One region of the Paenibacillus sp. RC334 genome, then DNA from elsewhere that is predicted to be linked to it. Evidence: riboswitches for the same ligand, from Rfam matches in the RefSeq annotation. Region 1 holds a riboswitch; each other region holds the start of a gene.
The links. A riboswitch is a leader RNA that binds a small molecule or an ion and turns the genes downstream of it on or off. The one in region 1 is predicted to bind thiamine pyrophosphate.
Positions count from the first base shown of each region.

Region 2: linked by a shared signal. The riboswitch ahead of QMK20_RS13885 (thiamine phosphate synthase) and the one ahead of thiC (phosphomethylpyrimidine synthase ThiC) in region 1 are both predicted to bind thiamine pyrophosphate.
Region 3: linked by a shared signal. The riboswitch ahead of QMK20_RS01800 (ABC transporter substrate-binding protein) and the one ahead of thiC (phosphomethylpyrimidine synthase ThiC) in region 1 are both predicted to bind thiamine pyrophosphate.

Region 1 covers NZ_CP125370.1:749,954-760,626, reverse strand. The annotation lists gene acnA (aconitate hydratase AcnA) at 1-1,552, shown strand, start outside; gene QMK20_RS03685 (YitT family protein) at 1,697-2,533, opposite strand; gene QMK20_RS03680 (hypothetical protein) at 3,043-3,195, shown strand; gene thiC (phosphomethylpyrimidine synthase ThiC) at 3,311-5,098, opposite strand; TPP riboswitch at 5,282-5,394, opposite strand; gene QMK20_RS03670 (IclR family transcriptional regulator) at 5,502-6,245, opposite strand; gene QMK20_RS03665 (alpha/beta hydrolase) at 6,545-7,582, shown strand; gene QMK20_RS03660 (Fe-Mn family superoxide dismutase) at 7,838-9,238, shown strand; gene QMK20_RS03655 (lipoate--protein ligase family protein) at 9,275-10,120, opposite strand; gene folE (GTP cyclohydrolase I FolE) at 10,241-10,673, opposite strand, start outside.
Region 2 covers NZ_CP125370.1:3,037,994-3,048,666, reverse strand. The annotation lists gene QMK20_RS13910 (hypothetical protein) at 1-63, shown strand, start outside; gene QMK20_RS13905 (hypothetical protein) at 105-500, shown strand; gene QMK20_RS13900 (hypothetical protein) at 502-1,056, shown strand; partial or broken gene QMK20_RS13895 (hypothetical protein) at 1,043-2,033, shown strand; gene QMK20_RS13890 (ABC-F family ATP-binding cassette domain-containing protein) at 2,238-3,791, shown strand; TPP riboswitch at 3,880-3,988, shown strand; gene QMK20_RS13885 (thiamine phosphate synthase) at 4,270-4,884, shown strand; gene thiO (glycine oxidase ThiO) at 4,949-6,097, shown strand; gene thiS (sulfur carrier protein ThiS) at 6,094-6,297, shown strand; gene QMK20_RS13870 (thiazole synthase) at 6,300-7,067, shown strand; gene QMK20_RS13865 (ThiF family adenylyltransferase) at 7,064-8,122, shown strand; gene QMK20_RS13860 (response regulator transcription factor) at 8,266-8,961, shown strand; gene QMK20_RS13855 (C40 family peptidase) at 9,031-9,531, opposite strand; gene QMK20_RS13850 (thiamine diphosphokinase) at 9,813-10,454, opposite strand; gene QMK20_RS13845 (low molecular weight protein-tyrosine-phosphatase) at 10,604-10,673, shown strand, end outside.
Region 3 covers NZ_CP125370.1:378,359-389,031, reverse strand. The annotation lists gene QMK20_RS01820 (zinc-dependent alcohol dehydrogenase family protein) at 1-934, opposite strand, end outside; gene QMK20_RS01815 (EAL domain-containing protein) at 1,336-2,397, opposite strand; gene QMK20_RS01810 (bifunctional 2',3'-cyclic-nucleotide 2'-phosphodiesterase/3'-nucleotidase) at 2,671-4,773, opposite strand; gene QMK20_RS01805 (pyridoxamine 5'-phosphate oxidase family protein) at 4,996-5,430, opposite strand; TPP riboswitch at 5,696-5,805, shown strand; gene QMK20_RS01800 (ABC transporter substrate-binding protein) at 6,006-7,052, shown strand; gene QMK20_RS01795 (MTH1187 family thiamine-binding protein) at 7,452-7,745, shown strand; gene QMK20_RS01790 (ABC transporter permease) at 7,742-8,518, shown strand; gene QMK20_RS01785 (ABC transporter ATP-binding protein) at 8,564-9,511, shown strand; gene QMK20_RS01780 (TatD family hydrolase) at 9,508-10,362, shown strand; gene nfsA (oxygen-insensitive NADPH nitroreductase) at 10,505-10,673, opposite strand, start outside.

The sequences.
Region 1 (10,673 bases):
GCTTAGCCACATGAAGGAAACCTTTGAAGGCATTATCCGTACCCCTGTGGACAAAGGCGGCTACGGACTGAGTGATGAAAAGATCGCGCAGAAAATTCCGCTGACCCATCCGGACGGCTCCACCAGCGAGCTGGGTACTGGCGCAGTCGTGATTGCGGCTATCACAAGCTGCACGAACACCTCCAACCCAAGCGTTATGCTGGGCGCAGGCTTGCTCGCCAAAAAGGCAGTACAACGCGGGCTCAAAAAGCCGGGCTATGTGAAAACCAGCTTGACGCCGGGCTCCCTTGTCGTGACGGAATACCTGCAAAAAGCAGGGCTGATCGGTCCGCTGGAAGCACTCGGCTTCCATGTAGCTGGCTATGGCTGCGCGACCTGCATCGGTAACTCCGGTCCGCTTCCTGACGAAGTGAGTCAGGCCATCACAGACAACGATCTGACGGTTGGTGCAGTCATTTCCGGCAACCGGAACTTTGAGGGCCGCGTGCATGCGCAGGTCAAAGCCAACTATCTCGGCTCACCGCCACTGGTTGTTGCTTATGCGTTGGCAGGTACGGTGAACATTGATTTGGTGAATGATCCGCTCGGTTACGATCAGGACAATCAGCCTGTCTACCTGAAAGACATCTGGCCAACCTCCGAGGAGATCAAGGAAGCGATCAGCCTGTCTCTCAGCCCGGATATGTTCCGTCGTAAATATGAGAATGTATTTACTGCCAACGAAAAATGGAACTCCATTCCGGTTCCTGAAGGCGAACTGTATGAATGGGATGAAAAATCAACTTATATTCAAAATCCACCATTCTTTGAAAAACTTCAGGATGGCGTACAGGATATCAAGGAAATCCGTAATGCCCGTGTGCTTGCCCTGTTGAATGATTCGGTCACGACGGACCATATCTCACCAGCAGGCAACATCGCCCCTTCCAGCCCGGCAGGACTGTACTTGAAGGAGCATGGCGTGGAACGCAAGGACTTCAACTCCTACGGCTCCCGTCGGGGCAACCATGAGGTCATGATGCGTGGTACGTTCGCTAACATCCGTATCCGCAACAACGTAGCTCCCGGCACCGAGGGCGGCGTGACCAAATACTTGCTGACAGATGAGGAAATGTCCATCTACGATGCATCTATGAAATATCAGGCAGCCGATCAAAACCTGATCGTTATTGCCGGCAAGGAATACGGCACAGGCAGCTCACGTGACTGGGCAGCGAAGGGTACGCTTCTGCTGGGCGTCAAAGCCGTCATTGCAGAAAGCTTCGAGCGGATTCACCGCAGTAACCTGGTCGGTATGGGTGTGCTTCCACTGCAATTCCAGGAAGGCAACGGCTGGTCCAGCCTGGGTCTGAACGGCCGTGAAACGTTTGATATTCTCGGCATCGACAATGACGTGAAGCCGGGTCAAGAGCTTACGGTTGTTGCCAAACGTGAGGATGGCACGAAGTTCGAGTTCCCGGTAACTGCCCGTCTGGACAGCACCGTCGATATCGACTACTACCACAACGGCGGTATTCTGCAAACCGTATTACGTCAAATGATCGCAGACTAAGTTTTTGAACGTCAAATGTGAAGAACCCCCCGATTGCAGCTCTATCTGCGAATCGGGGGTATTTTTTATCTATATAAAACAAAAAAGCCGATCCCTCAGGACCGACTTCCAACCATGTTACCCTATAACCTTCGTACTCGCCAATTACTTCGAAATATCCAAAAAACCCTCTCCGAACACGTCCCGCACGTCATGAATGGTGATAAACGCTGCTGTGTCGATAGCCTTCACAATCTTTTTAAGCGCCGACACCTCTTGCTTGCTGATGACAATATACAGAACTTCTTTCGGATTTTTCGTGTAGTACCCGTGGCCTGACAGGACTGTAACTCCCCGATCCATTTGGGTAATGACCATTTCTGCAATTTTATTTTGATGCTCCGAAATGATCATGACCGCTTTCTTCGGATTCAGACCTTCGATCATGAAATCCATAACCTTCGTACCGACGTACAAAATAACGATGGTCAGCATGAGCTTTTCCGGGCCAATAATAAAATAGGATGAAAATGCAACAATCAGATCAAAAAACAGCAAACCATAGCTGATATTCCAATCCAGATACTTGTTGGCGATCCGGGCCAAAATGACCGTTCCTGCTGTTGTACCGCCCACCCGCACGATCAAACCAATCCCGATCCCCACCAAAACCCCGGCAAATACGGCGTTAATCGTCGGCTCATGCGAATCAATCCGCCAGTTGGCCGTTAAATGTAAAAACAACGAGTTAAAAGCGACTGCAATCACGGTGTACAGGGTCGTTCTCTTGTCCAAAAATTTATACCCGACAATCAGCAGCAAGCCATTGATCACCAGATTGACGATCGAAGGGGACCACTGAAACAGGTAGTACAAAATAATCGTGACCCCTGTAACACCCCCCTCGCCAAACTCATTCGGGATAACAAACAGATTAACAGCCAGCGCGAAAAAAAACGCACCCAGAATAATAAATGCGATGTCTGCAATTCTTTTTTTCATATATGTCCTGGTCCTTTCTCAAACATTTCAACGGATGAATCGCCAGATGGATTGGCTGACTCTAGTAGCTAAAACACGCTTACAACCAGTTCATGGTATCCACTCCCAAACATAAAGTCAATACAACTTTGACACTTTAATTCGCCACCAGACTGACTTCATATTGACTTCAGGACTTTGCAAAATCCTCACTTATATAAGGATATTCGACAAAAAAACACGGTCCCGACTACTAAACTAAGAAAACGGGCCTCTGGCCCTTGTTCTGGACCTAGGCACATTTTCCCTCAGAATGACCATACACCTAATCCTCATTTTGGACACATATGACCATCTTCCTGTTTTATGTCAAAAGCGTTTTAATTTGAAAAAATGCGTTTATAATGATTGAAACATTACCAAGCAGTCTACCCGGTATTACGACATCAAGTACATACGAATAGTCCTATACAGACGTCCTAAGCAACTCAATCTGAATTTGACAAAATGGAATTGGAGGAACTACCTGCATGAATACAATGAATTTAACTGTACACACCTTGATGCCTTTCCATCAACAATACCAACGTGCCAACGCGGTGAGTATGCAGAAGAAAGAAGACAGCTCGGAGAAGAAGCTCAGCTTTCAGGACATTTTGAATGAGAAAATGGGTAAAAAATAAAGCCGCCCTTTATCCGGTTGCATGATCTCGCTTTACATAAGCTAAAAAGCCGTGGCCCCTACAATCTGTAGAGAACCACGGCTTTTGTTATTCATGCGTTCATAAGTTTAAGGATTTACTGCCCGTCATCCCGATACTGCTCTGCCTTCTCACGCATCCCGGCGGCTACCGCTTCTTCGGTGTTCAGCCCCTTATCCGCCGCATAGGCGCGAATGTCCTGCGTGATACGCATACTGCAAAACTTGGGACCGCACATCGAGCAAAAGTGTGCTTCCTTGGCTCCCTCTGCTGGCAGCGTCTCATCATGGTAGGACAGAGCCCGCTCAGGGTCGAGCGAAAGATTGAACTGATCGCGCCAGCGGAATTCAAAGCGTGCCTTGGACAAAGCATCGTCCCGCTGCTGCGCCCGTGGATGGCCTTTTGCCAGATCGGCAGCATGTGCCGCAATTTTGTAGGTAATGACACCCTCGCGGACATCATCCTTGTTCGGCAGGCCCAAATGCTCCTTCGGCGTAACATAGCATAGCATGGACGTCCCGAACCAACCGATCATTGCCGCCCCGATAGCCGAGGTAATATGATCATATCCGGGTGCAATATCCGTCGTGAGCGGTCCCAGTGTATAAAAGGGAGCTTCCTTGCAAATTTCCATTTGCAGTTCCACATTCTCCTTGATTTTGTGCATCGGGACATGTCCCGGTCCTTCAATCATGACCTGAACGTCGTGCCTCCAGGCAATTTGCGTTAACTCACCCAACGTATCCAGCTCAGCAAACTGTGCCTCATCATTCGCATCATAGATACTACCCGGACGCAGACCATCCCCGAGGGAAAAGGCCACATCGTAGGCTTTCATGATTTCGCATATTTCCTCAAAATGCGTGTACAAAAAGTTCTCCTGATGGTGCGCAAGGCACCATGCCGCCATAATCGACCCTCCACGGGACACAATTCCTGTCATTCTACTTGCCGTCATCGGAATATACCGCAGCAGCACGCCCGCATGAATGGTGAAATAGTCCACGCCCTGCTCCGCCTGCTCAATCAGCGTGTCACGATACAGCTCCCACGTTAGCGCCTCGGCTTCGCCGTTCACCTTTTCAAGCGCCTGATACAGTGGTACAGTCCCAATCGGCACAGGGGAGTTACGGATGATCCATTCACGTGTCGTATGGATGTTACGGCCTGTGGACAGGTCCATGACCGTATCCGAGCCCCAGCGTACAGCCCAGGTCATTTTCTCCACTTCCTCCTCGATGGAGGACGTAACCGCAGAATTACCAATGTTCGCATTAATCTTCACGTGAAAATGACGCCCAATCACCATCGGCTCACTTTCCGGATGGTTGATATTTGAAGGCAAAATGGCTCGTCCAGCCGCCAACTCCTGTCGAACAAACTCAGGTTCCACCCCTTCGCGGATGGATGAAAATTCCATTTCGGGCGTAATGATCCCTTGCCGCGCATAATGCATTTGCGTTACACTACGCCCTTGCCGCGCACGGAGCGGACGGTTGGTAACGCCGGGAAATTCAGCCGTCTCCCGTTTGGAGCCGGGCTTCAACCCGTTATCCTCTGGCTTGACGGCACGCCCCTCGTAAGCCTCCACATCGCCCCGTTCCAGTGCCCAAGCCCGCCGTAATTGAGGCAAGCCCTGACGGATATCGACCTGATAGGCTTCGTCGGTCATGGGACCGCTCGTATCGTACACACGTAACGGCTCATGATGCTCCGTGCCCTGTGGCGTATGTGTGGGATGCAGGGCGATTTCACGCTCCGGTACGGCAATGTCCGGCCGCGAGCCTTGAATATATACCTTGCGGCTCCCCGGAAAGGGCTTCACCCCTCCTGTCTGTTCATCCACTGCGTTCCCTGCTGTTCCTTCTGTTTCTGTCGGTTTCATTGTCCATTCCTCCCGTTTCGATGAAATGACACACCGATCCGGAACCATCCCCAGGCTGGCTGATCTATGCAAAAAAGCCGGTTCCCCAGGGAACCGGCTAATCTAACGAAACAGCTATGCAGACGGCTACGCACGCGGAATCATACTCCGATGCATTGCCATAGACAGCGGCTACGTATACATTTCAATGGCCGATTACTTCCCTACGCTGGTATGATCCAGATCAGGTGCAAAGGGTCCGGAATCTAGTGCGATTCCATCTCAGCCCGGCATTACAGGCTCCCCCAGTAACTGTGATAATTCTATTCGCATGAGGCGGCTATAACTGACAACCCGCCATCCCCATCAGATTACTTCAAATTTACGGCTTTGGCAACCCTTCTCTGGTCCCTTTTTCCAAAGATTATGGAAGCATAAGCCCCATTTCCTTTGCCGCCTCGATCAAAATCGGTGCAAAATCATGCAACGTCTCGGGCGCTAGTCGGCTGACCGGACCGGATACAGACAAGGCCGCAGCGACCTGTCCCTTCCGATTCACGATAGGCGCAGCCACAGCAGCAGCGCCCGGCTCCCGCTCCTCATAGCTGGTCGCATAGCCCTTCTCACGAATATCCTGCAATTGAGCCTTATAGACCTCCGGGTCTACCGAGGGCGGCCATTCATCCCCGCTTAGCAGGGCTTCCAGCTCCTGCGGCGGCATAAAGGCCGCCAGCACCTTGCTGGAGGCTCCTACAGCCAGCGGCATGCTTGCACCCACTGGCGCAACGCGGCGGATCGCCTGATTGCTCTGCACGGCCTGAATGCGGATACGCATACTGCCATCGCGCAGGTATAGGCTGACCGTTTCGCCCAGACGGTCACGCAATCCTTCCATCGCTGGCTGTAATAGGATCGCCGGCTCGTCGCTTTGCGACAGATGGGTGGATAGCTCCCATATCCGGATGCCGAGCCGGTATTTTTCCGTTGCGGGATTCCGAACGACAAAGCCCCGATCCTCCAGCGTGGTCAGCAGCCGATGAACGGTACTTTTATGTAAACCAATTTTGGAAGCAATCTCTGTTAGACCCAGATCGGAATCTCCAGTAAAACACATCAGTATATCAAGCGCACGCTCCACGGCGCGAACCGTTAATTTACGGTCTTCCATTGTGAACCGCTCCTCTTTGTTCCATATTCGTTTCACACCATGAAACATGGTTACATAAATTATATAGAATAGTCGCGGCTACTGTAAACCAATGTTTTTGTGACAGCCATATTACAGAACGAGAACAAACATCGACAAATCTTTGCATCATTTTTACTTTTCCGGTTCAGCCGTTGACTTTGGATAACACGCATCATACGATAATAGGTATCTATACGGACATAAACTATCATTTTCAAGTGGAATTGTACCTAGAATTCTATGAAACGGAGTTCATTTTTATATAAGGAGGCTCTTACATGATTTCGACATCCCAGCGCAGCTCTCAGCTACAGCATGCTGTCCATGAGCCGTCCACCCCACTGATCAACCCCCGGCTGCTGCGAATCAAGCATGTCGTTATTGCCTTGCTGCTGTCGGTCGTATTTTTTCTATTGTTTTGCTTTATTACCCTGCACGCCTATATCGCATGGGTACTGACGAATCCAACCGTCGCGCCACTGTACTCGAACCCGATGCAGGCCAAAGGAATGCCCTACGAGGATGTCAGCTTCCCCGCCAAGGACGGCAGCCGGATGGTGCAGGGCTGGTATATCCCGGCGGATCAATCGAAGAAAACGATTATTTTCAGCCACGGTTATGGGGCCAACCGCGAAGAAAGCTGGATTCCGATGTATGATCTGGCGCATTATGCCCACCGTTTGAATTTTAACGTTGTCATGTTCGATTACGGATTCGCATCACAAAATAGCAAAGCCGTCGCAACCGGAGGCAAAGCGGAATCCCAGCAGCTTCTCGGGGCGATCCAGCTTGCGAAGCAACGCGGTTCCTCGGAGATTATCGTATGGGGCTTCTCGATGGGGGCAGGAACTGCTCTTCAGGCGGGCTTGCAAACCAAAGATGTGGACGCCATGATTTTGGACAGCACCTTCCTCCTGGAGCCGGATACGCTGTACCATAACATTCATAATCAAATTGATCTGCCGCGCCATCCATCTCTGGAAATTCTGGAGCTGCTGTTTCCAGTCTTGAACGGTACCAGCCTGCATCAGATTCCATACCAAGAGGTCAAAGCGGAAAACTATCCGTTCCCGATCATGTTTGTACATGGGACGCAGGATGAAAAGGCTCCTTACCCGATTGCGGAAAAGCTCGCTGCCAATCAAACCAACTCGCTTTCCAGTGTATGGATTGTCAAAAACGGGCTGCATGAGCTTATTTTCAGGGAGCATCCACGTGAGTATTTGCGGCGGGTATCGACGTTTTTAAGCGGTGTACAAGAGCTGGAGGACAAGAAAACTATCGCTAATGCCAGTAAACAAACGACTACGAAGTAAGGGGTCTATTTTAGAAGCCATATTCCTTTCAACATAGAGAAGCCCGTCTGTGGACACTTAACCCGTGCCGCAGCGAGGCTTCTTTTTTTGCGTCCAACTATGTATTCATTGCCCCACATTACATGTCCGCGCCGGATCGGGGAGTTTATAGACATATTCCCGATGAGACGGCGAATATACTGGGTACGTATGCATCCGGGTCAGGTTCTTGGGACCAGCCCGGATAGCCATAGTGGGATACGGGAGGTAAAAACGATGCTGAGTACTTACGGGTCTTTCCTGCCCTTACGTGTGCTGGAGGAAATCCGGCATTGGAAACAGCAGGAAAGCTGGCATGTGGAAGTGATTAAGTCCGCTACAGAGGGCCTGGAGCCTGCCTACGTGCGGCTGCTGGATGACTGGAGGACGGTATTCGAACAGACGGAACGCACCGCTATAGAGCTGCTTGAAGAGCAGCGAAGCGCCCTTGATCCGGCAGATCAGGCGTGGCATCGTCAATGGGAGCGGTCGGCGGCGGCTGCACAAGCACAAGCCGGGCATCCGGGGCAATCGAGAGAATCGGGGTCAGGATCGGCACAAGTAGAGCTACAATCGATTGAGGCAACGGCAGGAGTGACATCAGATTCACAGCCTGTCTCACAAGAGCTGAATCGTCGTCTGGACGAATTGCTGCAAACCGCAAACCGCCAGTCACAAGAGTATGTACGGCAGCTCAGTCTGCTGACCGAGCACAGCCATGCGTTACGACAACAGCCGAAATCCACCGGAATTGTACTGCATGCGGCATATGAGAGCCAGTATTTCCTGATCTCGACCAACCCCTTTCAGGAGCCCGGCTCCATTGCGCGGGCCACTGCGTTGTTTCATGTGGCGGCAGAGGGTGAGGATTACCCCGAGGATGCGCTGCGAGAGCGGCAGACAGGGCAGACAGGCGGCACGAGGTGGGAAGGACCGTGGGCGAACAAAGACAAAGGCGTCCAGTCAAGCCAGACAGAGCCTTCGGCTACGGAAAAAACTTCCCCCGGCAGGCCTGTTCCTATCGGAGGACATCGTTTGCCGCCGCTCCCATACCCCTATAATGCGCTTGAACCGTACATTGATGAGAAAACGATGCGTATCCACCATGACAAGCATCATCTAAGCTATGTGAATGATTTAAACAAAGCGGAGAAAAAGCTGGAGGAAGCCCGGAAAACGGGCGATTTTGACCTTGTGAAGCATTGGGAACGCGAGCTGGCGTTTAACGGTGCAGGCCATTATCTGCACACTCTTTTCTGGACGATTATGAGTCCTCAAGGCGGTGGAACACCAAGCGGGCCGCTGGCGGAGCAGATCAAAAAGGACTTTGGCAGCTATGAGGCATTCAAGAAGCAATTCAGCTCAGCAGCCGAGAAGGTCGAGGGCGGCGGCTGGGCTATCCTGACGTGGAGTCCACGTGCAGGACGGCTTGAAATTTTGCAGGCCGAAAAGCACCAGAACCTGACTCAATGGGAGTCCATTCCGTTGCTGGCGATAGATGTATGGGAGCATGCCTATTACTTAAAGCATCAGAACGAGCGCAACAAATACATTGAGGACTGGTGGCATGTCGTGAACTGGCCTGAGGTCGAAAAGCGCTACACCCAAGCCTCGAAGCTGAGATGGCAACCGTTCTAAGCTAAGACTCCTCTGTAGCCAGGAACATACTTCCCACTACACCTGCGAATCGTATCGCTCTCTGAGCGCTCTCATTTGCTCCATCAGTCCTTGCGGCTGCACCAATGAGTCATCAGCAGGCAAAATTGCCGCCCGACTTTCGACTACACGGCGCAGCGATGCCGTATACGCCTCAACCGACGGCACCCCGGCCAGCTCCGCCAGGCTGCGCATCGTTGCCGGATTCACCTGCGGATAATCCGGTTGCGCCACGCCTGGCGACGCAGCTCCGGCTGCCTCCGCATAGAACCGCTGCACCACCTGTGCGCGCTCCGCGCCACTGCCCTCAATCATCACAAAGGCCGTGATGATATAGGCCTTGGCCTGCCGCCGCTGCGCAATGCCGCAAAACTTGCGGCCTCGGACGCTGACATCGTAATCGCCAGGACAGAAGGACCCGGCGATTTCCCCGGTCTGCGCCTCGGCGGACCACGGGGCCAGCGCATCGCTGATCAGCCCCGCCATAAGCCGAAAATCTTCATGCAGGCTGATCGCCCGCTGCGGATTCGGCAGGATCAGGGACAGGTTCAGTACCCCCCTGTCCAGCATGACAGCCGCTCCGCCCGAGGGACGCACGCATACCGAGGTTCCGGCGTTCCGCACACGCTCCATCGCCTGCGGCGCGTACGGAAGCCTGCGGTCCCGGTGGCCGATCACCAGCGCAGCCGGGTGCCGCCATAGATGCAAAACAGGCGCAGCTCCTTGCCCTACTTGCCGGCAGGCCAGTTCCTCCCACGCCAGTGGAGACAAAACATCCGTCTGAGTGGTCACGAGTGGCGCTTCAAACCATTGCAGATCAGGCAAAACCGTTGTTTTGTCTGCTGACATATGTACATTCTCCATACGCTATCCTCCTTCAAAGCAGTTAACGTCCACCTTTTCTCATGTTAGCAAAAAAGAGTGGCTACGCCTATGCGTAAACCACTCTTTTTTATTCATCACATCACCGTCACGCCTGTTCGGTCAATCCTTGAGCAGCGAGAGGAACTCTGCACGCTGCGCAGCATCATCACGAAACGTTCCGCGTACCGCAGATGTTACCGTTTTGCTGCCAGGCTTTTTGACGCCTCTTGCGCACATACACAAGTGCTCGCCTTCCACGACCACCATAACCCCGTGAGCGGAGACCGCTTCATTCAAAATATCTGCGATCTGTGCCGTAATGCGCTCCTGAACCTGCAAACGGCGCGTCACAGCCTCAACCAGACGGGCAAGCTTGCTTAGTCCTACAATTTTGCCGCTGGGTACATAGCCGATATGCACTTTTCCGAAGAAAGGAGCCATATGGTGCTCACACTGGCTGTAATAGACGATGTCCTTCACAATCACAAGCTCCTCGTGATTTTCGTCGAATGTTACACCCAGCGCATCCCGGGGATCAACCTCATAACCTGCA
Region 2 (10,673 bases), 2.3 Mb from region 1:
AAGGCGGAAATCGTCAAGGATAAATCGAATGTTGTACGCGGGCTATTGTTCACCCAATCCTAAGCACCACAGTAAGGATATCAATTGTAAGGGAGATGGGTAGCATGTCTGATCACGCTTCAAGTATGCTGCGGCTTGGTGTGTCAGTTACGCTGTTTATAACCGCATGTGCAGCGGCAGCAGAGTTGTCCAGTCAGATGGGCACTACACTGAAATTAAGATCGCAGCAGGAGGAACATTCCGAGGGGCGTATCAATCGTACTTTAGAGGTGAGTATGCCAGAACGGGTCAAAGGAACTCAAGTTATGCAGGCAATTCGTATGAACTTGCAGGAAGGCATTCCTGTTCAAGTCGATGGTACAGTGTACGATATGTATTCTGAACGGTTCGAGCCCGATGTATCAGCCCTCGATGCTTCCTCTTTATATTCCATGCATCCACAGCGTGATCAGTATGGAGATATACAATCCATACGTTTTGAGAAATTGGGGGAGGACTGAAGTGGTTCAATCTATATCCAAGCTGTTGGGGGCACTGCTCGCTGTATTGCTCTTGTACATAGTGCCCGCAGCTCAAGCCGCTGAACGACAGGACGATATATCCGGGTTAAATACGTATCATTCAACAGTACGTTTTGTTGATATGGTGAGAACCAAGGGATATATTACACCGACGATGTATAACGATTTTATGCGTGAGCTAGAGCTGACGGGTAATACGTATGAGGTTGAATTGGAGCATATGCACAAAAAATATGTACCGGACTATGCAGATGCGGCGAGGCCGGATAGCTTTCTCGGCTACTATTCCTCCGTATATGACGGTTACTATAACCCGCAAATCTTGCCTGTACTGTTTCCAGACAATCAGCAGCCAAAGTCAGATCAAACACGTCGGTATACCATAATGTCAGGAGATTATTTTACAGTGCGGGTGCACAATACGAATCGCACTCCTGCGGACTTGTACAAATCATGGCTTCTTGGTGGGGCAGATAGCGGCAAACCGGCGGTTACAGCTTCTTACGGGGGCATGGTTCTGAATGAAGATTACTGATTTTGCAATTATATTTATCCTGCTGTTTTTGCCCTTTGGCGTAGTTAGTGACCTGCGGGTGCAGAATCAGCGCGAAGTACAGCAATTGGAAATGAAATATACCTCGGCCCTCCGTACCGCAGTTCAGGATGCAGGTGTCGTGCTTTCACAGAATGAGCGTCAGGAACGAGAGGCTGGGTATGGATCGGACAAGTTTTTTCGTGTAGATAAAGAAGAAGCGCTGCACACGTTCCTGCATACCCTTTTTCTTAATATGGGAATTGATGGGGATACAGTGGCACAACGCGCATTATTGGATTATATGCCTGCACTTATGATTCTGGACTATGACGGCTATTATGTGTTCGCTTCCGTAACTTACACAGATAAGCATGGACAAGCTGTCCAAGGACCCAAATGGAGTGAAAAAAAAACCTTATGCCTACGTTGATTCAGCAGGTAACAGTGTAGGGTTTACTTTGGATAATTATGTACATGCCTATGATGCGAGGAATCACAGGTGGATAGAGGGCTTTCAGAAGGAGCTTCAGGGACAGACAACGATCTCGTTGCTTAATGACCCGGAAGCTTTTGAGCAAGTACGACGTTCCACTATTGTCCACAGCATTCAGGAGGATCTGGGCCGACTCATTAATCTCCATAACGAAAAGGCAGCACATAATGGTATATCCTATACATTCACGCTACCGCTTATCTCACAAGAGGAATGGTATAACACGGTAGATGATGTGGGGCTGATGGCGTTTATCCAGGGAATTCCGGTTGGAGATAGGTACTATAATAACTATGGGTTTGGTGGCGGAAGAGTCGTGAGGAAGCAAGCCATGATCGGCGGCGTAGAGCCGGATACCGGAATGAAATATTTTTACAGAGATTCTTGTCCAGCTCCATTTAAAGCGACAGAGCGTTTTACGGATGAAAAATCTGCGGCGGCCGCAGGGTATTTTGAATATAAATGTTATAATGAATATAAATAAATCTTTAAACAATCTTTAAATAAATCACTCCTACGAGTGGTTTTTCTTTTTTTATAAGCAGACAATATCAAAATCCTTCAAATTCACCCATTTTCAATATTCCGATAAGGCTACTGGATGTGCTACAATAAGGCTTTGAAAGAAATGCATATGAAATAAGAACAGTCGGCATTGCCGATGACAATAAGGAGCCAAAAACAGCTTATGAGTTTATTGACTGTAGAAAATGTATCCCATAACTTTGGGGACCGCGCATTGTTTAAAAATGTATCCTTCCGATTGCTTGGAGGGGAACGTGTAGGTTTGGTGGGAGCCAATGGTGTTGGTAAATCGACACTGATGAACATCCTGACCGGAAAATTGCTTAAGGATGAAGGCAAAGTGGAATGGACTCCACGTGTACGTTATGGGTATTTGGATCAGCACACCAAGCTGACACCTGGTAAAACGGTGCGGGATGTACTGAAGGACGCCTTTCTCCCATTGTTGGAATTGGAAAAGGAAATGATGCAGATCACTGACAAGATGGGGGAAGCTTCTCCTGAAGAACTGGAAGTGCTGCTGGAACAGATGGGTGAAATTCAGGAACAACTGGATATGGGGGATTTTTATCTCATCGATGTGAAGGTTGAAGAAATGGCGAATGGATTGGGCCTTTCCGCAATAGGACTGGAGCGGGATGTTTCCGCACTTAGCGGTGGACAACGGACGAAGGTCCTACTTGCCAAGCTGCTATTGGAAAAGCCGAATGTGTTGCTACTGGATGAGCCTACCAACTATTTGGATGTAGAGCATATTGAATGGCTTACACGTTATCTGAAGGATTATCCATATGCGTTTATTCTTATTTCTCATGATACTGAGTTTATGAATCAGGTCGTTAATGTCATCTATCATCTTGAATTTGCCAAGCTGACCCGTTATTCAGCCAACTATGAAAAGTTCCTTGAAATGGCAGACCTGAACAAAAGCCAGCATATTGAAGCTTATGAGAAGCAGCAGGATTTTATTAAGAAACAGGAAGATTTCATTCAACGCAATAAGGCGCGCGCCTCTACGTCAGGTCGAGCGAAGAGTCGTGAGAAGCAGCTTGATCGAATCGAGCGCATCGATAAACCGGAAGAAGCGGCTAAACCAACATTCCAATTTAAAGAAGCACGTGCGAGTGGGAAAACGGTGTTTGAGGGTATTGATTTTGAAATTGGCTACACCCATGCCCTGTTGCCTAAAATGTCCATGACGATTGAACGCGGCGATAAAATTGCGATTGTGGGCTACAATGGTGTCGGTAAATCGACATTGCTCAAAACCATTCTGGGAAAAATTCCGCCGATCAGCGGCAAGACCTATCAAGGGGATTTCTTGCAGCCAGCTTATTTTGAGCAAGAGGTACGAGCAGAGAAAGTTACACCGATTGAGGATGTGTGGAATGAATTCCCGCACTTGAACCAGCATGAAGTACGGGCGCATTTGGCGCGTTGCGGTTTGAAAAATGAGCATATCACCCGTCCGCTATCCGCGCTCAGTGGTGGTGAGCAGGCCAAAGTCCGCCTATGCAAACTGCTAATGCGGGAAAGCAATTGGGTGCTTTTCGATGAGCCTACCAATCACTTGGACATCAAAGCAAAGGATGAGTTGAAACGTGCCTTGAAGGAATACAAAGGAACGGTGCTGCTCGTATCTCACGAACCGGACTTTTATGAGGATTGGGTAACCAAAACGTGGAATGTGGAAGAATGGACAAGTAAAGTCAACTAAATATCCAGTTCTGTACCAAGCTTCACAAGAAGCAGGGTTTGCAGGATTAGGAAATTATGCTAAGCTATCTTTAGCTGATACAATAAAATAGTTACACTAGGGGAGCCGCCCATGCGGCTGAGACGGAATAAACGGATTTCGGACCCTTTGCACCTGATCTGGGTTATGCCAGCGTAGGGAAGTGAGCGCCGTACAAACGAGGTAACGAATTTATTACTTTGTTTGTATGTGGGACGATATACGTATACGGATATAATGATCCGTTTGGTTATTGGACGTACGTTAAACCACTTCCTTCGGGAAGTGGTTTTTTTGCGTTTTCGTTCTTGTTCATATATTCGTATTCATATACCGTACCCCTTCATTTTTTTGCTGGTAAACGTGGTTAGTCCATAACGTATAGCACGATATGAGACTGTAAAGATACAGGGTCAGCTTACAACCATTTAGTCCATTGTGAGGTGAGAATAAGATCGAATTGCACGTAATTACGATGGAAGGCGATTTTAGTGCACATGCACATACTGCCCAAGTGGCTGCAGCTATTCATCCGTATGTTCATTATGTACACGTGCGCTTGAAGCAGAAGGGCGCATCTGAATTGCTTGCTTTAACCCGCAGTATGGTGAATCGAGGAGTTCCTTTACAGCAAATTGCAGTAAATGACCGGGTGGATGTTGCTTTGCTTACCTCCGTTGGAGCTATCCAGCTACCGGCTAACGGATTACCTGTTGCAGCTGTCAAAAGCTTACTTTCAGAGGATATGCGCTGTGGGGTGTCGGTGCATTCCTTGGAGGAGGCACAGGCTGCCGAACGGGCAGGAGCGCATTATGTACTCTATGGCCATGTGTATGAGACTCACTGCAAGCCTGGTGTTACTCCGCGAGGTATAGCACAGCTTGAGCGCATATGCAGGCTGCTGAACATTCCTGTGATTGCTCTAGGCGGCATACAACCACGCCATATTCACGAGCTGTATACTGCGGGTGCAAGCGGAATTGCGGTGATGTCCGGCATCTGGGAGGCTGAGTCCCCCGTTGCGGCTGCGATGGCGTACAAGCGAATGGTGGATCGGGTAGTGCACAGCATGTAGTGGTGAAATGAAAGTAGGAGATCGCTGCAAGCAGAATCGTTAGTGGAGAGGAGAGATGGAACATATGCCAGAGATAAAAACAGAGGTACAAGCTATTGGACACGCTGAATGCTTGGTGATTGGTGGAGGTGTCATCGGTAGTTCCATTGCTTATCATGTGGCCAAGGAGGGTCGCAGTACGATATTGGTGGAACGATTCATTCCGGGCGGGGGAGCCTCAGGGGCTGCGGTTGGGATGCTGGCAGCAGAGAGTGAAGAATTCACCGACCCTGAATTGGCACAGTTCGCTCGCACAAGCCGGGATGCATTTCCCGAGCTGGTTCGTGACCTAGAGCGTTTGTCTGGTGTTTCGGTGGAATTCCGTACAGAAGGATTTGTGACTCCCTTCCGTTCGGAAGCAGAGGGGCAAAAACGCTGGAATGCGGCTATTGCGCAAGAGGTTGATCATCCTGTGTGGTGGGATGCCAGAGAATTGGCTCGCCGAATTCCAGGTTTGGATGGTCAAGTGATCGGGGCTATATACCGATCAAAGGAGACACAGATTTCTCCTGCCCAGCTTTGTCGTGCTTATACGGGGGCAGCTGTCGTACTGGGAGCAACAATATGCTCTGGTACACAGGCGGAGCAACTTGTAGTACAGCATGGGCGAGTTTGCGGCGTACAAACAGACAGTGGCTTTTTTTCCTGTGATCAGGTCATTATTGCTGGAGGCTTGGATAGTATGAGACTGCTGGAGCAGGTCGGTTTTGAATATCCGCTTTATCCGGTCAAGGGTGAGGCTGTTTCAGTCTCCTTGAAGGAACATCCGTTGGAATATACCCTTTACGCCGATGATATTTACTTAGTGCCCAAGCGGAACAACGAGCTTTGGATTGGAGCGACGAGTCTGCCGCATCAGTTTGACAAAGAGGTGAGCATTGGAAGCCTGGAGGGGCTGCTGGCCCGTGCTTCTGCCTGGTTGCCTCGCGTCCGTGAAGCTTCTTTTATATGCACTTGGGCGGGCTTGCGTCCGCAGGCAGTGGCGGGGCGTCCTTGTATTGGGCCTGTTCCCGGCGTAGAAGGAGTATATGCCGCGGTCGGGCATTACCGGAACGGTGTGTTGCTGAGTGAAGCTACCGGGCGTGCGATAGCAGCTCTGTTAAAAGGGGCTAGTGTGGCTGAGCTTGGAATAAGCGGCTTTTCTCCTGAACGTATAAAGGAGGCGAGCGAATGAAGCTGACGATTAACGGTCAGAACATGACCTTTTCCAATCGGATCATTCATGTGGATCAACTGCTGAAAGAGCTGGATTTGAAAGTGAAAACTGTAGTGGTGGAGCTGAATCATCATATATTGACTCGTGAAGATCATGATGAAGCGGTACTGAAGGATGGAGACAGCTTGGAAATTGTACATTTTGTGGGAGGCGGTTAATCATGTTAACGATTGGTAAAGCATCTTTTACGTCAAGGCTGTTATTGGGTACAGGAAAATTCCCTGATCTGGATATTCAATCCAAAGCTGTGGAAGCTGCGGAGACCGAAATATTAACATTTGCCGTGCGAAGATTAAATTTGGAGGAACGGGATAAGCAACATTTTCTGGATACACTGGATTTGAGTCGTTATGCGCTGCTTCCCAATACGGCAGGAGCGACAACGGCGGATGAGGCAGTGCGTATCGCTAAGCTGGCGAGAGCCTCAGGTCTGTGCGACATGATTAAGGTGGAGGTCATTGGGGATAGCAAGACATTGCTGCCTGATCCTTTTGAAACACTCAAGGCCAGTGAAAAACTGCTGGAGGAAGGTTTTATCGTGCTGCCCTACATATCGGATGATGTGATTCTAGCCAAAAGGCTGCAAAAGCTTGGCGTACATGCTGTTATGCCTGGAGCTTCACCCATTGGTACAGGACGCGGCCTGCTAAACCCATTCTCATTGGAACTCATTATTGAACAAGCGGAGGTTCCGGTTATCGTCGATGCCGGCATTCGCTCACCTGGAGATGCAGCAATGGCGATGCAACTGGGGGCAGATGCCGTGCTGTTGAATACAGCTGTATCAGGAGCTCAGGACCCTGTGAAAATGGCTGAGGCGATGAAACTGGCTGTTCGCGCGGGCAGATACGGCTTTGAGGCGGGCCTGATTCCTGTAAAACGTTATGCATCTGCAAGTAGCCCGACAGAAGGCTTGGTTCAGGCATGAAGGCGACTGAAAAAGCTGGTGTACAAGTACAACCAAGTGATCGCTATTCCAGACAGGAAAGATTCGCCCCTTTCGGGCCGGAAGGACAACGCCGACTAGCTTCGTCCCACGTACTGATCATAGGCGCTGGAGCGCTGGGTACCGGAATTGCGGAAACGCTCGTTCGCGGAGGCGTAGGCACTGTGACCATCGCAGACCGGGATTATGTGGAGTGGAGTAACTTGCAGCGCCAGCAGCTTTTTCAGGAGAGTGACGCCGCAGAGAGGTGTCCCAAAGCAGTAGCTGCCCAGCGAAGACTAAAGGAAATCAGTTCGGAAACGATCATACACGCACATGTACTGGATGTTGGAGTAGAGGAATTGGAGGAGCTGATTCAGGGAGTAGACCTCATTATGGATGCCACCGACAACTTTGATACCCGGCTACTTATGAACGATATGGCACAAAAGCATCGCATTCCCTGGATTTATGGGGGATGTGTTGGCAGCTATGGGGTAACGTATACTATTTTACCAGGGAAAACACCTTGTCTTCATTGTCTGCTTGGAGCTGTACCGTTCGGCGGTGAAACCTGTGATACCGTAGGGATCATTCCACAGGCGGTGCAGATGGTTACGGCCAACCAGACCACGGAAGCTTTCAAGCTACTCGGCGGATATCCTGATGATCTCAGGGGAAAGCTGCTTTCGTTTGATCTATGGCAAAATGAGTACGTAGCGATTACAGTGGACAGCGTCAAAAAAGCGAATTGCCCTTCTTGTGGCACTCATCCTACCTACCCGTATTTGTCGGCAGCCCATCGCCAGAAAACAGATGTGCTGTGCGGCAGGGATACCGTTCAAATCAGACCAGCAGAGCCGATACAGGTGAATCTTAAAGAAACAGCAGACAGGCTGGCTTCTTTGGAAGAGGGAACAGTGGAGCAAAATCCGTTTCTGGTTTCTTTTAGTGTAGGGACGCACCGTTTAGTTATTTTTGCAGATGGGAGAGTATTAATACACGGAACAAAAGACGTCACAGAAGCAAGGAAAATCTATCACCGCTATTTAGGCTAAACCGTAAAAGCAGGAAGTCTTCCTTCGTGGAATGATTTCACTGCTTTTTTGTTACAATATAATAAATAGGTTCGAATCGTTTGTATCAAATACGTCTGTATCCATATTGCAGTCCTATGTCCAAACACAGGTGGGTGAGAAGAATGAACCCGTTAATTTTACTCGTGGATGGGAATGAAGCATCTGCTACTACGTATACACGTCAGTTGGAGCAGGAAAGCTATCAGGTGGTTAACGCCCGCAATATAGCGGAGGGAAAGTCTTATTTAGACGATAATTCTGTGAATTTGCTGCTTCTGAATATGGATAATGAGCAGCCTGATACACAAGGCTTGATCCGTACCATGCAACAAAATGATCCCACTGTTCCAATATTCGTAATGACCTCATCAGATGATGAGAACCATATTGTTTCCTGTTTTGAGCAGGGAGCACACGATGTGATTGTCCAACCCTTTTCCCCTAGAGTGTTTCAAGCCAGAGTGGCTAATTTATTGCGGATTTTTGGTGCTGCACGTGTTGTGAAAAGGCCGATACAGGCGGGTGATTTACATATTGATAGTGGAAGCAGACTGGTAAACAGAGGCGGGCAGAAGCTGGAATTAACTCCGAAGGAATTTGATCTTTTGCTTCACCTGGCTATACATCTTAATCAGGTTTGCAGCAGGCAGCAAATTTTGAAGGATGTTTGGAAGCATGATTATATTGTAGATACGAACGTAGTGGACGTGTATATCAGGCATTTGAGAGTCAAGGTAGACAAAGGGCAAAGATTCAAAATGATTCGCACGCAACGAGGTATCGGCTATTCACTCAGAACACCCCCGGAAGCAGAGTAGTATAGTATTGGAAAATATAAAAAAGCCGAGACCCTGTGTCCCGGCTTGAATACGTTAATCAAATGAATGCTACAGCACGCGGCGTGCTTTGATGTATGTTCTTTTCCAGTTGCCGGAATTCAAATCGGAGAGTGTAACGCCCGGTTTACCGTATGTGTGTAAAATTTTACCTCCGCCTGCATAGACCGCTACATGTGTAATGTTGCGACCTGTGGCGCGACTACCGCTCGAAAAGAACACAAGGTCACCCTTTTTCAGATTGGACTTGGATACGGCATGTCCAACATTCGATTGTGCAACAGAGGTGCGAGGCAAGTCAACGCCGTATTTCTGAAATATGTGCTTCATGAAGGAAGAGCAATCAAAATTGCGTGTAGTGCTTGTGGAAGCTCCAAATTTGTAAGGAGTCCCCATATAGTTTTCACCGTAGTTAATTATTTTTTGACCTACAGAAGTAGTAGCGGTGGCAGCTTGAGCCGTATTTGTTCCCTCTAATGCAAACGTTCCAAAGCCGATAGTAGCTGCCATTCCTGTGATAATTGCCTTTTTTATGATTTTATGCATGTTCATGTTGTAAGTACCTCCAGAAATTGATTTGTGCAATATTTTGCTGAGTTGCTAACTAACTTACAGCGTTGAGTATAACAGCTTTAAAGTCGCCTAATAGTTGGAAAAGCACGCTCAAATGCTTGAGGGACAAGGCTTACAAGCCAATTATTAAAAAACGATTAAAAATTACAATTTGTAAAAAATATCGAATCTCAAAAATCGGAATACATGATAAAAACTCTTGATTATCAAGGGTTTCAAACGAAAAAAGTTCTTTTTCAAAGGTTACAATAATGTAATAATTAATCTTTGCTTTGGATCACAAGCAGCAGTCCACTTTCGATGGAAATCGTTCCTTTTGGAGCGATCAGCTGGTTGCTGACACCGCGCGATTGTCCCATTTTAAGTGTGGCATTATGCAGTGGGTACATGAATCCATCCAGTTCTATACCGGTTACTTCGGCAGTCATAGGAATTAGCGATGTATATGTATAGCCCATAGGCTCAATCTCCAGCGTTGATCCAGTGAGTTCAATATAGTTATGGGCGTCCATAATGGCACAGCCTATATGATGTTGCATCGCACGTACCAATATTTGAACATTAGCCAGAGTATGATCCATCCGCGTACCCGTAACGCCAAGCATAAGCACATGCTCTGCCTGCTCATCCATGGCAATTTCCAGAGCAAGCTCTGTATCTGTCAGGTCCTTGAGTACCGGATCGCACGAAAGCATACGTTTACTTGCAGATTCAACCCGTGACTTTTCCTCAGGTGTTACTGAATCAAAGTCTCCTACAGATACGTGTGGCGTAATGCCGTGTTCGATCAGGAAAAGGGCGCCTTTATCTGCACCAATAATGAAATCCCCGGGTTGTATTTGTTGTAGCTCTTCCTCGCCAAGACGACCGCCGGAAAATACAATTGCGCGCTTCTTCGTCATATCCAACATCCTTTCTTCTGCCATACGTCTACATAGCTCATCAGCTTTTAAGTATAACGCGTTAAATATAGCTTGCACAATTTTGGAGGGCATAGCTACAATGGAACAGGAAAAAGGAATTGTAATGTGTAATTAGGAAGGAGAGCGAAATGATTAACGTTTTGTTTGTGTGTTTGGGTAATATTTGCCGTTCCCCTATGGGGGAGGCGGTACTGAGAC
Region 3 (10,673 bases), 370 kb from region 1:
GGAATACCCGGTCGATGACAGGATGTAAACGATGGCGGGAAATGGCACGATTCATGTTTTCGAAATGTTCCCGGTTACCGACTTGGCTGCCGCGAATCGTCGCAGCCTTCTGCAAAATGCTGGTGACATCGAACTCAGGAATGGTCAAGCCCGATAAGAATCCGACCATGCTCACAGTCCCTCCGGTACGAAGTGCATTGATGGATTGCGCCATTGTTGCCGCTCCCCCTACATCCAGGACATGGTCGACTCCGCCGCCTGTCAGTTCCAGAGCCACCTTATCCCACTCGGGAACTTCCGAATAGTTGATTGTCTGCCATGCGCCGAGAGCTTTTGCCCGTTCCAGCTTGTCATTGCTGCTCGATGTGATAATTACCCGTGCTCCCGCCATCAGAGAGAATTGAAGCCCAAAGATGGAAACACCGCCTGTTCCTTGTAAGAGCACCGTATCCCCCGCTCGCAGCCCGCCGGATTCCATCAGCATGCTCCATGCGGTTAATGCCGCAATCGGCAAGGTGGAAGCCTCCTCCCAAGAAAGGTGATCCGGAATGGCGACGACCCCTTCTTCATGTAGAACGATATATTCAGCCGCCACTCCACTGAGCGGGCCTCCCAGACTGTCCTTTAATACCTCCGCTCTGGTGCTCCCGCCAATGAATTTCTGTTGGAAATTTCCCGCTACCCTTTGTCCAACCTGAAATTTTGTCACCCCTTCCCCCACAGCCACAATTTCACCCGCTCCATCGGATAACGGAATGAAGGGAAATTGAATGCCGATCGGCATTACTCCATTAAGTATTACCAAATCTCGATAATTAAGAGACGCTGCCCTTATGCGGATCAGGACTTCCAGCCGTCCCGGCACCGGTATGTCGAGTTCCGTCAAGGCTAACTCTTCAAAGCCAAAACCGTTTTTCAGTTGCACTGCTTTCATTTTGGTTGTCCTCCCTGTAATGTTAAACTTTTTACCTAGTATGGATACAGTGTATTGCGAAAGAAACACTGTTTCCTATACAATACACTGTATCCATTTGTCTTCAAAACGTCAATCTTTACTTTAAAAATAAAACATGTCGTAACTGCCTCCGGTTTTTTAACGTTCCTTACCAGGTAAAATTGGAGGCAGGGTGGCTTTCGCTTGCCCATAACTTGCTCAGGTGGGCAAGCATAGACCAAAAAACGCGAGTTGCAGGGGTGAAAAAACCTCTGCAACTCGCGTTTTTTTACATTAATGGTGATATAAGCACTGTCCAATACGGTTGAAATTTGCTTATGGGACAGCCCTATTTAAAGCTCCACTTTTTATAGACTACGTCTACTTAAATTTGTTTCTGACTATATTACGCTACTAAGCATAAAATTGGAGGGCGGATTCGGATTCGGCTTACCAAATAAATAACCCTGAGCCAGCGATACTCCTGATTCACGACAAAACTCAAAATCTTCCATCTGCTCGACTCCTTCAGCCAGCACTTGACCGCCAAAATGAAAGGCCGATTCCACGATCCCCGTAATTTGTCGTTGCTGGTCACTGTTACGGTAGCAGCCATTAATTAAACTCCGGTCAATTTTCACATAATCCGGCTGGAGCCGATTCATCAGCTCTGTCGTAGAATACCCTGCTCCCACGTCATCCAATGCCACGGAAACTCCCCCTTTTCGATATTGTTCAAAAATTCGATGCAAAAAATTCAGATCATTTATTTCTTCCGTCTCTACAACTTCAAATACAAAATCCTCCGCATTCATGCACAACCGGTCAATCGTCTCAAAGGTATGATGCAAGCAGTAGGTCGGATTATAAATGGTGGAAGGAAGAAAGTTAATAAAACGTTTGATTCCCGCAGGAAGGCATGTTGCACTTTTTTCAATCGCAGAAATACGGGCCGACCGATCCAGATGAGCGTGTAATCCGGCTTCACGTGCGATTTCAAACAGCCGAAAAGGCTGAAAGGGTCTCTGTGGATGTGACGGACGCAACAAAAATTCAAACCCGATAATGTCCAGCTTGTGGTCAATAATAGGCTGCATATGGCTGGAAAAGCTCTGATCCACAATAACATTCATGACATCTGGATGCTTGATTCGTGCTTGCAGTTGGCTGAATGGAAGCCAATCCTCATACCCTTCGACATGAAACGATCCGGTCACCACAACCTCTATATGTAACAACCATTCCTTCGGCAGACAAGCAAGTCTGTCCATCAATTGCTCCAGCTCCGCAGGACTGTCATAGCGAAACGCAATGCCGTCCTCGCGCCCTTGTTCCTGTTTCATTTGTTCCGACAGCATACCCAAGTTGCCCAGCACTTGAGTAAGCGACACCCTGGAATGCCTGATTTTCAGCAATCCCTGGTCCTTAATAGGTAATATGATGCTGCAATTGCTGCAAGTCATAATGGTCCTCCTCGGAACAATTTTCCGGTTTTTTCACCATTATATCACAAATAACTAGAACAAAAGAACTATATAATTACGTGTTTTTACAAAAAATAAGGTTATTTTCGGCTACAACCTAGGACTTAAGTGTATATTCGACAAAAAATAAAGCCTTTTGCACCATTTATAAATTCAAGTACCGTTGTCCGTGGAAACTAAAAAGCAGCAAGTCTCTCGGCTACGGAGACTTGCTGCTTCATTTTGAATTTAAATGGACCCAGAAACCCAGACTTATTTGGAAGCCTTCGGTTTGGTTGTTTTAGCTGGTTGAGCTACCGCAGGTTTGGTTGCTTTTACGGCAGACTTCGCTGTTGCCTTCGCTGGAGTCACGGTTTCCTTTACAGGAGTCGTTGCTGCATTGGGCTTCGCGCCAGCTTTCAAGCTGTATTTTGCAAAGCCGTCAGCCGCGCTGCCGAGGAATGAAATTTGCTGGTTTCCGGCAAGCACGTCTTTTGCATCAGGCGAGGATTCGAAGGTAACCTTAGTCTCACCGAAAGGAGCAATAGACCAGTTGCCATCCGCAGCCGGATTAATCGTTCCGTTCGTACGGATGTAATCAATAACGACTTGGCGGCTTTCGTCCGGTGCTGCCATCACAATGCGTTTGCCATCCGGATTTGCCAGTTTGGATGAGGAAGCACGATAGTTGTTGGTCGCTACGATAAATTTCTGTGCAGGATCAATTGCTTTCCCGTTGTATTGTAAATCCTTGATACGATGAGCAGAAGGATCAATAACGGTTCCCTTGGCATCATATCGTGCAGGCTGAGTCACATCAATCTGGTACTTCACACCGTCAATGACATCAAAATTGTAGGTAGGGAAATCTTTGTTAATCAGCGATTGTTCCTCGGTTTTCTTTGGATCGATATGGTTGAACTGGCCCGCAGACCACTCCAGCCATTCCTGAATTTCAGCACCGGTAACTTCTACGGCCTGAACCGTGTTCGGGTACACGTACAGATCGGACACGTTTTTAATGGCTATCGTGCCTTCAGGAATGTTGGTGTAATACTCGGCACCGTTTCGGCCACCAGCCTTGAATGGGGCGCCAGCCGACAATACGGGAAGATTTTCGTATTCGGTCCCTTTAAGATGGTTCTGTACGTACCATTTTTGTGCATTCGTCACAATCTGAATGGATGGGTCATCCTGCACTAATGCAAAATAACTGTTAATCGGTGCGGTTGTGGTTCCTACCGGTTGACGAACATAATCCAGCGTTCCTGTATGCTCTTCCTTGATCGCATCTACCAGTTTAAACTCAGGATTCATCTGCACAGCCTGAGTTTTGGGATTCACAACCGGACGCACTTCAGACTGTGAATTTGTTACGTTCCACTCGTATTTTTTCTTTTCCAGGGTCAGGTCAATAATACCTAGCTCCTTGCCCCATGAGGAAGCTTCTACAGCCGGCACACCATTGATCGTTCCTTTATCCAGGTCTACACCGCTCATTTCTTTAAAATCAGGGCCGGGGAAGGATTTATGCGCGTGTCCAAATAAAATAGCGTTAATTCCGTCTACCTTGCTCAAATATTTAACGGCATTTTCCATCATCGGAGTCTGCGGTACATCCTCATAACCTGTGTGTGCCAGCACAATAATAATGTCAGCACCCTCGGTTTTCATTTGAGGAATAAACTTTTTTGCCGTTTCCACAATGTCCTTGGTAACGACCTTTCCCTTCAAATTGCCTTCATCCCATTGTGTAATTTGGGGCGTTACCAAGCCAATCACGCCCACTTTGAGCGTATACTCTTTCCCCTTCTCATCCGTTACCGTTTTATCAAGAATCCGATAAGGGGTAAAATAATTTTTAGTCCCTTGGCCCCCATCATCGTAATACACATTCGCATTTACGTAAGGAAAATCAGCTCCCTTGAGTGATCTTTCCAAAAAGTCGAGACCATAGTTAAATTCGTGGTTCCCCACCGTAGCCGCATCATAGCCCATAAAGTTCATCATCTTGTAGACTGGATGGACACCGCCTTCTTTCTCGAAGGTTTTGCTTCTGGCCATATAATCACCCAGTGGATTGCCCTGCAACAAGTCGCCGTTATCGAACAACAGGCTGTTTCTCGTTTCACTGCGCGCCTGCTGGATCAGTCCAGCTGTGTTAATCAAGCCATATTCGTTCGTTTCCTTGTCCGCATAGTAATCGTAATTCATCAAGGCCGCATGAATATCCGTTGTTTCCATGATCCGCAAATTCACTGTACCGCTATCCTTGGATTCGCTGGCAGCCCAAGACGGAGCGGCTGAAAACACCAGCATGTTACAGGCAACGACTGCTGCTGTAAGCCCTCTAAACCATTTTTTATGAAATATCAAAATATATCCCTCCTCATTAAGATGTAGGCCTCATACACATACTTTTGCACATATATGTAAGCTTTGAGCCCACCATTCCTATTTTAATCCAACGCCGGACAAAAGAGTAGTCATTTACTCCATTTATTTATGAAAAAATAATTAATTTTCCGCAAACATAAAAACCAGCAAACCTCCCAAATAACTCGGAGAATTGCTGGTTTCCTCATATTCTATCCAATTCTATTTCTCCCACACCTGACGTCCGGTTTGCTTACCCACATACTCAATACGAGTCGGATTCACATCCAGAATGACATAATCGGGGTCATCCGGGCCAGAAAACCATTCCTTCAACGAATCATTCCACACTTGTTTGCGGAGTCCCTCGTCAGCCGTTACCCGGACAGTAGCCTCAACCTCCACGACTTCCTTCGTACCGCCAACCTCATAGCCCAGCAGCAGATAAGCGTTTGGATTATCCTTCAGCTCTTCCACCTTATGTGTTTTGCGATCTGTCGCGAGATGAATGTTCAGCCCTTCGTTAAAAAGAGCCATATAGCGCACCTTCGGCTTGCCGCCTTCTACTGTACCCAACGAGCAAAATTTGTTGTTATCCAAAGCCTTTACAATGGCTTGTTCCAGTTGGCTGCGATCCAATGTTTCCGTTTTACCCACGGTACAACAACTCCTTTTCGCAAATTAGAATTCCTGTGAATGCCCATGCCATGATCCGACACCAGCTCATCAAACCATACCTGCGGCAGTTCTGTAAAACAACATCAACCGATGGGATCATGGTCATTTTCAGAACAAAGCTCACAGTAAAAGTGTACCCTAGCGTACAGCAAATGAACCGTCACTTCTTCCCCAATGCTGGACAGACCCGCCTTCTAGGCATATAATCGTCGTAGTAAACCCGAATTGAATAACCCATTCGACTATACAATGCCAGGGGTGCTGGAATCGGCCGGCTGAGAGTGTGTCCCAAGACACTGACCCTTACAACCTGATCTGGGTAATGCCAGCGTAGGAATGCTTAAGCAAGATGCGCCCCTTTTTTCTTATTACGGCGGGCCATCCCTTACTTTGGTATATACAAGCGCAAGCGTCCCGGAACATCGGGGCGCTTTTTTTGTTGAAGATGATGTTGTTGGAACAGATAGCGTCCGGCAGAAGTTATTTTTGTAAAATGGGAAACATAAGCTGTCTGATCCGACGGATTACGGGTAATAAAAGGAGAGAACACAACGATGAAGCGCATGAAAATGTTAAGCCTAGGGCTGATCAGTCTGTGGCTCATGACCCTGACTCTGACCGCCTGCGGCGGAGGCTCCCCCTCTGCACCACAAGGCGCGGCTCCTGCCGCCAATACCCAAGCGACCTCCCCGACCAAGGGACTCAAGGATGTTAAAGTCGTGCTCGACTGGACGCCAAATACGAATCATACGGGACTCTATGTCGCCAAGGACAAAGGATTTTACGAAAAAGCAGGCTTGAATGTCCAGATCGTTCAGCCCGGTTCGGGCGGAGCCGATCAAATGGTTGCTTCCAATGCTGTACCTTTTGGTATCAGTTATCAGGAGGGAGTCACACAAGCTCGTACGCAAGGGGTACCGCTCGTATCCATCGCTGCGGTCATTCAGCATAATACATCAGGCTTCGCAGCCCCGGTTGACCGCGGGATTAAGAGCCCGAAGGATTTTGAAGGTAAAAAATACGGCGGCTGGGGTTCGCCCGTAGAAGAAGCGGTCATGAAATCCATCATGGACGCAGACAAGAGCGATGTAAGCAAGGTGAAGATCATCAACATGGGTAATGCCGATTATTTTACAGCCGTGAAGCGGGATATCGACTTTGCCTGGATTTTCTACGCATGGACCGGGATTGAAGCCCAACTACGGGGTGAACCACTGGATATGCTGTATGTAAAAGATTATTCCAAAAGTCTGGATTACTATACACCCGTCATCGTGAGCAACGAACAGACCATTAAAAATGATCCCGAACTGGTCAAGGCCTTCATGGACGCGACCGCCCAAGGCTATGAATATACCATCGCTCACCCGGAAGAAGCCGCAGACATCTTGACCAAAGCGGTTCCGGAACTGGATAAAAAGCTGGTACTCGCCAGCCAAAAATGGCTAAGCCCGCGTTATCAGGACGATGCCGCCCAATGGGGCGTACAAAAAACGGAAGTATGGCAAAACTACTCCGACTGGATGTACGAACGCAAGCTGCTCAGCAAGCCTTTGGAAGTCGATAAAGCCTTCACAAACGACTTCCTGCCCAAGCGTTAATCTTGTAAATCGAACTTGAAAGTACCTTTGTGCCACTACGCAGTCGGTTGATGCTTCCGAAGCGAGCTTCCCTATGGAAGGCTTTTAAAGCGACCGCTAACGCTTGTACAGCACCATTCCGTCCACTTCGTTTTTATGTTCATTTTGCTTTTGTAAAAATGCCACACCAATAAAACCCAAAAATATGATGGTTTTAAGGTGGTTGGCAGCGCAGCGGTTCATTTGAATCTGGAGAAGCGCAGCGTTCGCCTTTGCCGTGGGATTCTTACCTTTTAAATTTATTCAATGAATCCCACGGCAACAGCGATCGTAAGATCAAATGAAACGCGGAGCGGTCTCACCCGCCTTAAACCACCATATTTCCCTAAAAACAATCCAATGAAGGACAGGTGAATTCACATGGCTAACACACTGCTCAGTATTCAAGTAATTCCTAAAACCCCCAATAACGAGGACTCTTACGTATATGTAGATACGGCAATTGAAGTTATTCAGCGCTCCGGTGTCAAACATCAGGTGAACCCATTGGATACGACCATGGAAGGCGAGCTGGACGAGCTGCTGAAGGTGGTTAAAGAAATGCACGAGGCACTGACGGAAGCAGGCAGTCCAAGCATCATTTCACAAATCAAAATCGCACATAACCCGCAGGGCATCAGCATGGATAAGCTGACCGAGAAATATCGCCCATGAATCCGAAAGGCAAAAGCGCATCCTGGTGGAAAAGCGTATGGCCGCCCCTTGTGGCGGTCCTCTTCTTTTTAGCCGCCTGGCAGGGGGCGGTTTCCTATTTACATGTTGAATCCTGGTTACTGCCAGCTCCGTCCCTGATCGTGCAGGAAGGAATGGCCCAGTCGGCGCTGCTTGGTGCCCATACTTGGGCTACCGTTCGCTTAACGCTGGCGGGATTTGCTATCGGCACAGCAACTGGACTATTGATCGCCATTGTTCTTCATACCATCCCTTTTCTCAAATCGGCTCTGTATCCGCTGCTCATTCTTAGTCAAAACATTCCGACCATCGCTCTCGGCCCATTGCTGATGGTGTGGTTTGGTTTTGGCGTGTTGCCCAAGCTGATGGTTATTACACTGGTCTGCTTTTTTCCTGTGGCTGTAGCGGCCATGGACGGGCTGACGAGGACGGACCGCACGATGATGAGCTATATGCGCATGTCGGGCGCAGGCCGTATGGCTATTTTCATGAAGCTGGAGCTGCCGCATTCCCTGCCACAAGTATTTTCGGGCATCAAGATTGCCGCCACCTACAGCGTGATGGGCGCGATCATTGCGGAATGGATCGGAGCCAGTGAAGGAATTGGATATTATATGAATTTGCAAAAATCAGCCTACCGCACGGATCTGATTTTTGCCGCCATTGGCATTATTGTTACACTTAGCTTGCTAATGTTCGTAGCTATTCTACTGCTGGAAAAATGGCTGGTACGTTGGAAACCCGACCAGGAATAGCTTCCAAATGGAACCAAAGGATACCAAAGAAAGGACGTGGCGCGTATGAGTCTGCATCCTACTGACTTATCACCGCAAAATATGGCTGGTGGACAACGAGCCGTGGAACCGCAGGAGCATTCTTCCACTTCTCCAGCCTTGGAACTGGACGGTATTAGCCTGGCCTTCCGGGAAAAGCGAAGCTCGCTGCCTGTATTGCAGGATGTATCCTTGAGCGTTCGACCTGGGGAATTCGTCTCCCTGATCGGTCCGTCCGGCAGCGGCAAAAGCACGCTGTTTCACATCATCGGTGGGCTGCTCAAGCCGCAGCTGGGGCACATCCGTATGAACGGACAGGACGTGACTGGGGAACGCGGGCATATCAGCTATATGCCTCAACAGCCCGCGCTTTTCCCGTGGCGTACCACGCTGGACAACGTGCTGCTCGGGCAGGAAAATGCGCGGCGTAAAGATACAACAGCGCAGCTCCGGCACAGCAGCGAACGCGAACGCCGTAAGGAAGCCCTGCAATGGCTGGAGCAGGTCGGGCTTGGCCCATTCGCTAAGGCGTATCCGCATACGCTCTCTGGCGGCATGCAGCAGCGGGCGGCTTTCCTGCGCGCGCTACTCAGTCCGCAAGAGCTGATGCTGCTGGATGAGCCGTTCAGCGCACTGGACGCGCTGACGCGCGGAGACATGCAACAATGGCTCCTGCGGATGTGGGAGAAGAACCGCCGCTCTGTGCTGTTTATTACCCACAGCATTGAGGAAGCGTTGCTGCTCTCCGACCGTATCTATGTACTGTCAGCACGACCTGCTTCGGTGATACACGTCGTAGACGTTCCCTTCCCTCGCCCTCGCAGGGAAGAAATCACCCTCGACCCGCGCTTTATCGAATGGAAGCGGAAAATGACAGGCTGGATGCGCGAGGAAAAGCACAGACTGGAAGGCGACACGGACAACACTGGAGGCGTCCGTGAGGATACTTCAGGTAATGGGGCGAAGCCGTTATGAATGACTCGAAGGATAAAAAACTGGACACGGCAGCACCAACGACGACGCCAGCACCCGCGCCTCTAATCGACGCGCACATTCATGTGGATAGCTATCCGTCTGAGCAGCAAGAGCTATTGCTCGCTTCGCTTGCAGATAGCAGTGTCGAAGCCGTCATAGCCGTGTCCATGCATCTCGCCTCCAGCCGGGCCAATTTGTGCTTGTCTGAGCGTTTTCCCGGGCTGGTACGACCCGCCTTTGGCTTTCATCCCGAACAGCCTCTTCCACCGCAAGCTGAGCTTAATCTGTTGTTCGACTGGATGGACAAGCATGCAGAGCATATGGTCGCCGTAGGTGAAGTCGGCTTGCCCTATTATAATCGGCTGGAAGCCTTGGAGAGAGGCGTTTCCTTTGACCTTGCTCCTTACATAGAACTGCTGGAACGTTTTGTCCGATTTGCGGGAAAACATAACAAGCCGATTGTGCTGCATGCCGTCTATGAGGACGCGGACATTGCCTGCGATTTACTGGAACGCCACGGCGTCACGCAGGCGCATTTCCATTGGTTTAAAGGCTCTGCCGCCACGACCGAACGCATGGCCCGTAACGGCTATTATGTCTCCTTCACACCGGATCTCTTGTATGAGGATGAAATCCGAAGTTTGGCAACACAGTATCCTCTCGGTCAGGTGATGGCGGAAACGGACGGCCCTTGGCCCTTTGAAGGGCCTTTTTCCGAACAACAGACCCATCCATGCATGACCGCCGAAGTCATTCGGGCGTATAGCAAGCTGACAGGTCAAAATGAAACTGTTGTTCGGCAATTATTTTATGACAATACGAGACGCTTTTACGCACTGTCTAATTTATAAAGTCGTTTACAGCATAAGCAAAGAACCTCCGAGTACGCATCCTATTGCCAGCGTAACCGGAGGTTCTTTGTATTTTTAAGCCTGTGCATGGATCTATAAGTTGTGAATAGGTCCCTGCTTTATTTTTATGTCTGCTCTACTTTTATTGCTTCAAAAATCCCTTTTGCTCCAAAAAAGACTTCATCTGCAAACGTGCAGGCTCGGTCAGTCTTGCTGCCATCTGCTCTGACCATGGGGTAGACCGCTGGCCACCTGTGCGTTCCTTCAAATATTCAGCCGATGTGTGATCATACAGATCCACAGCTTTCATC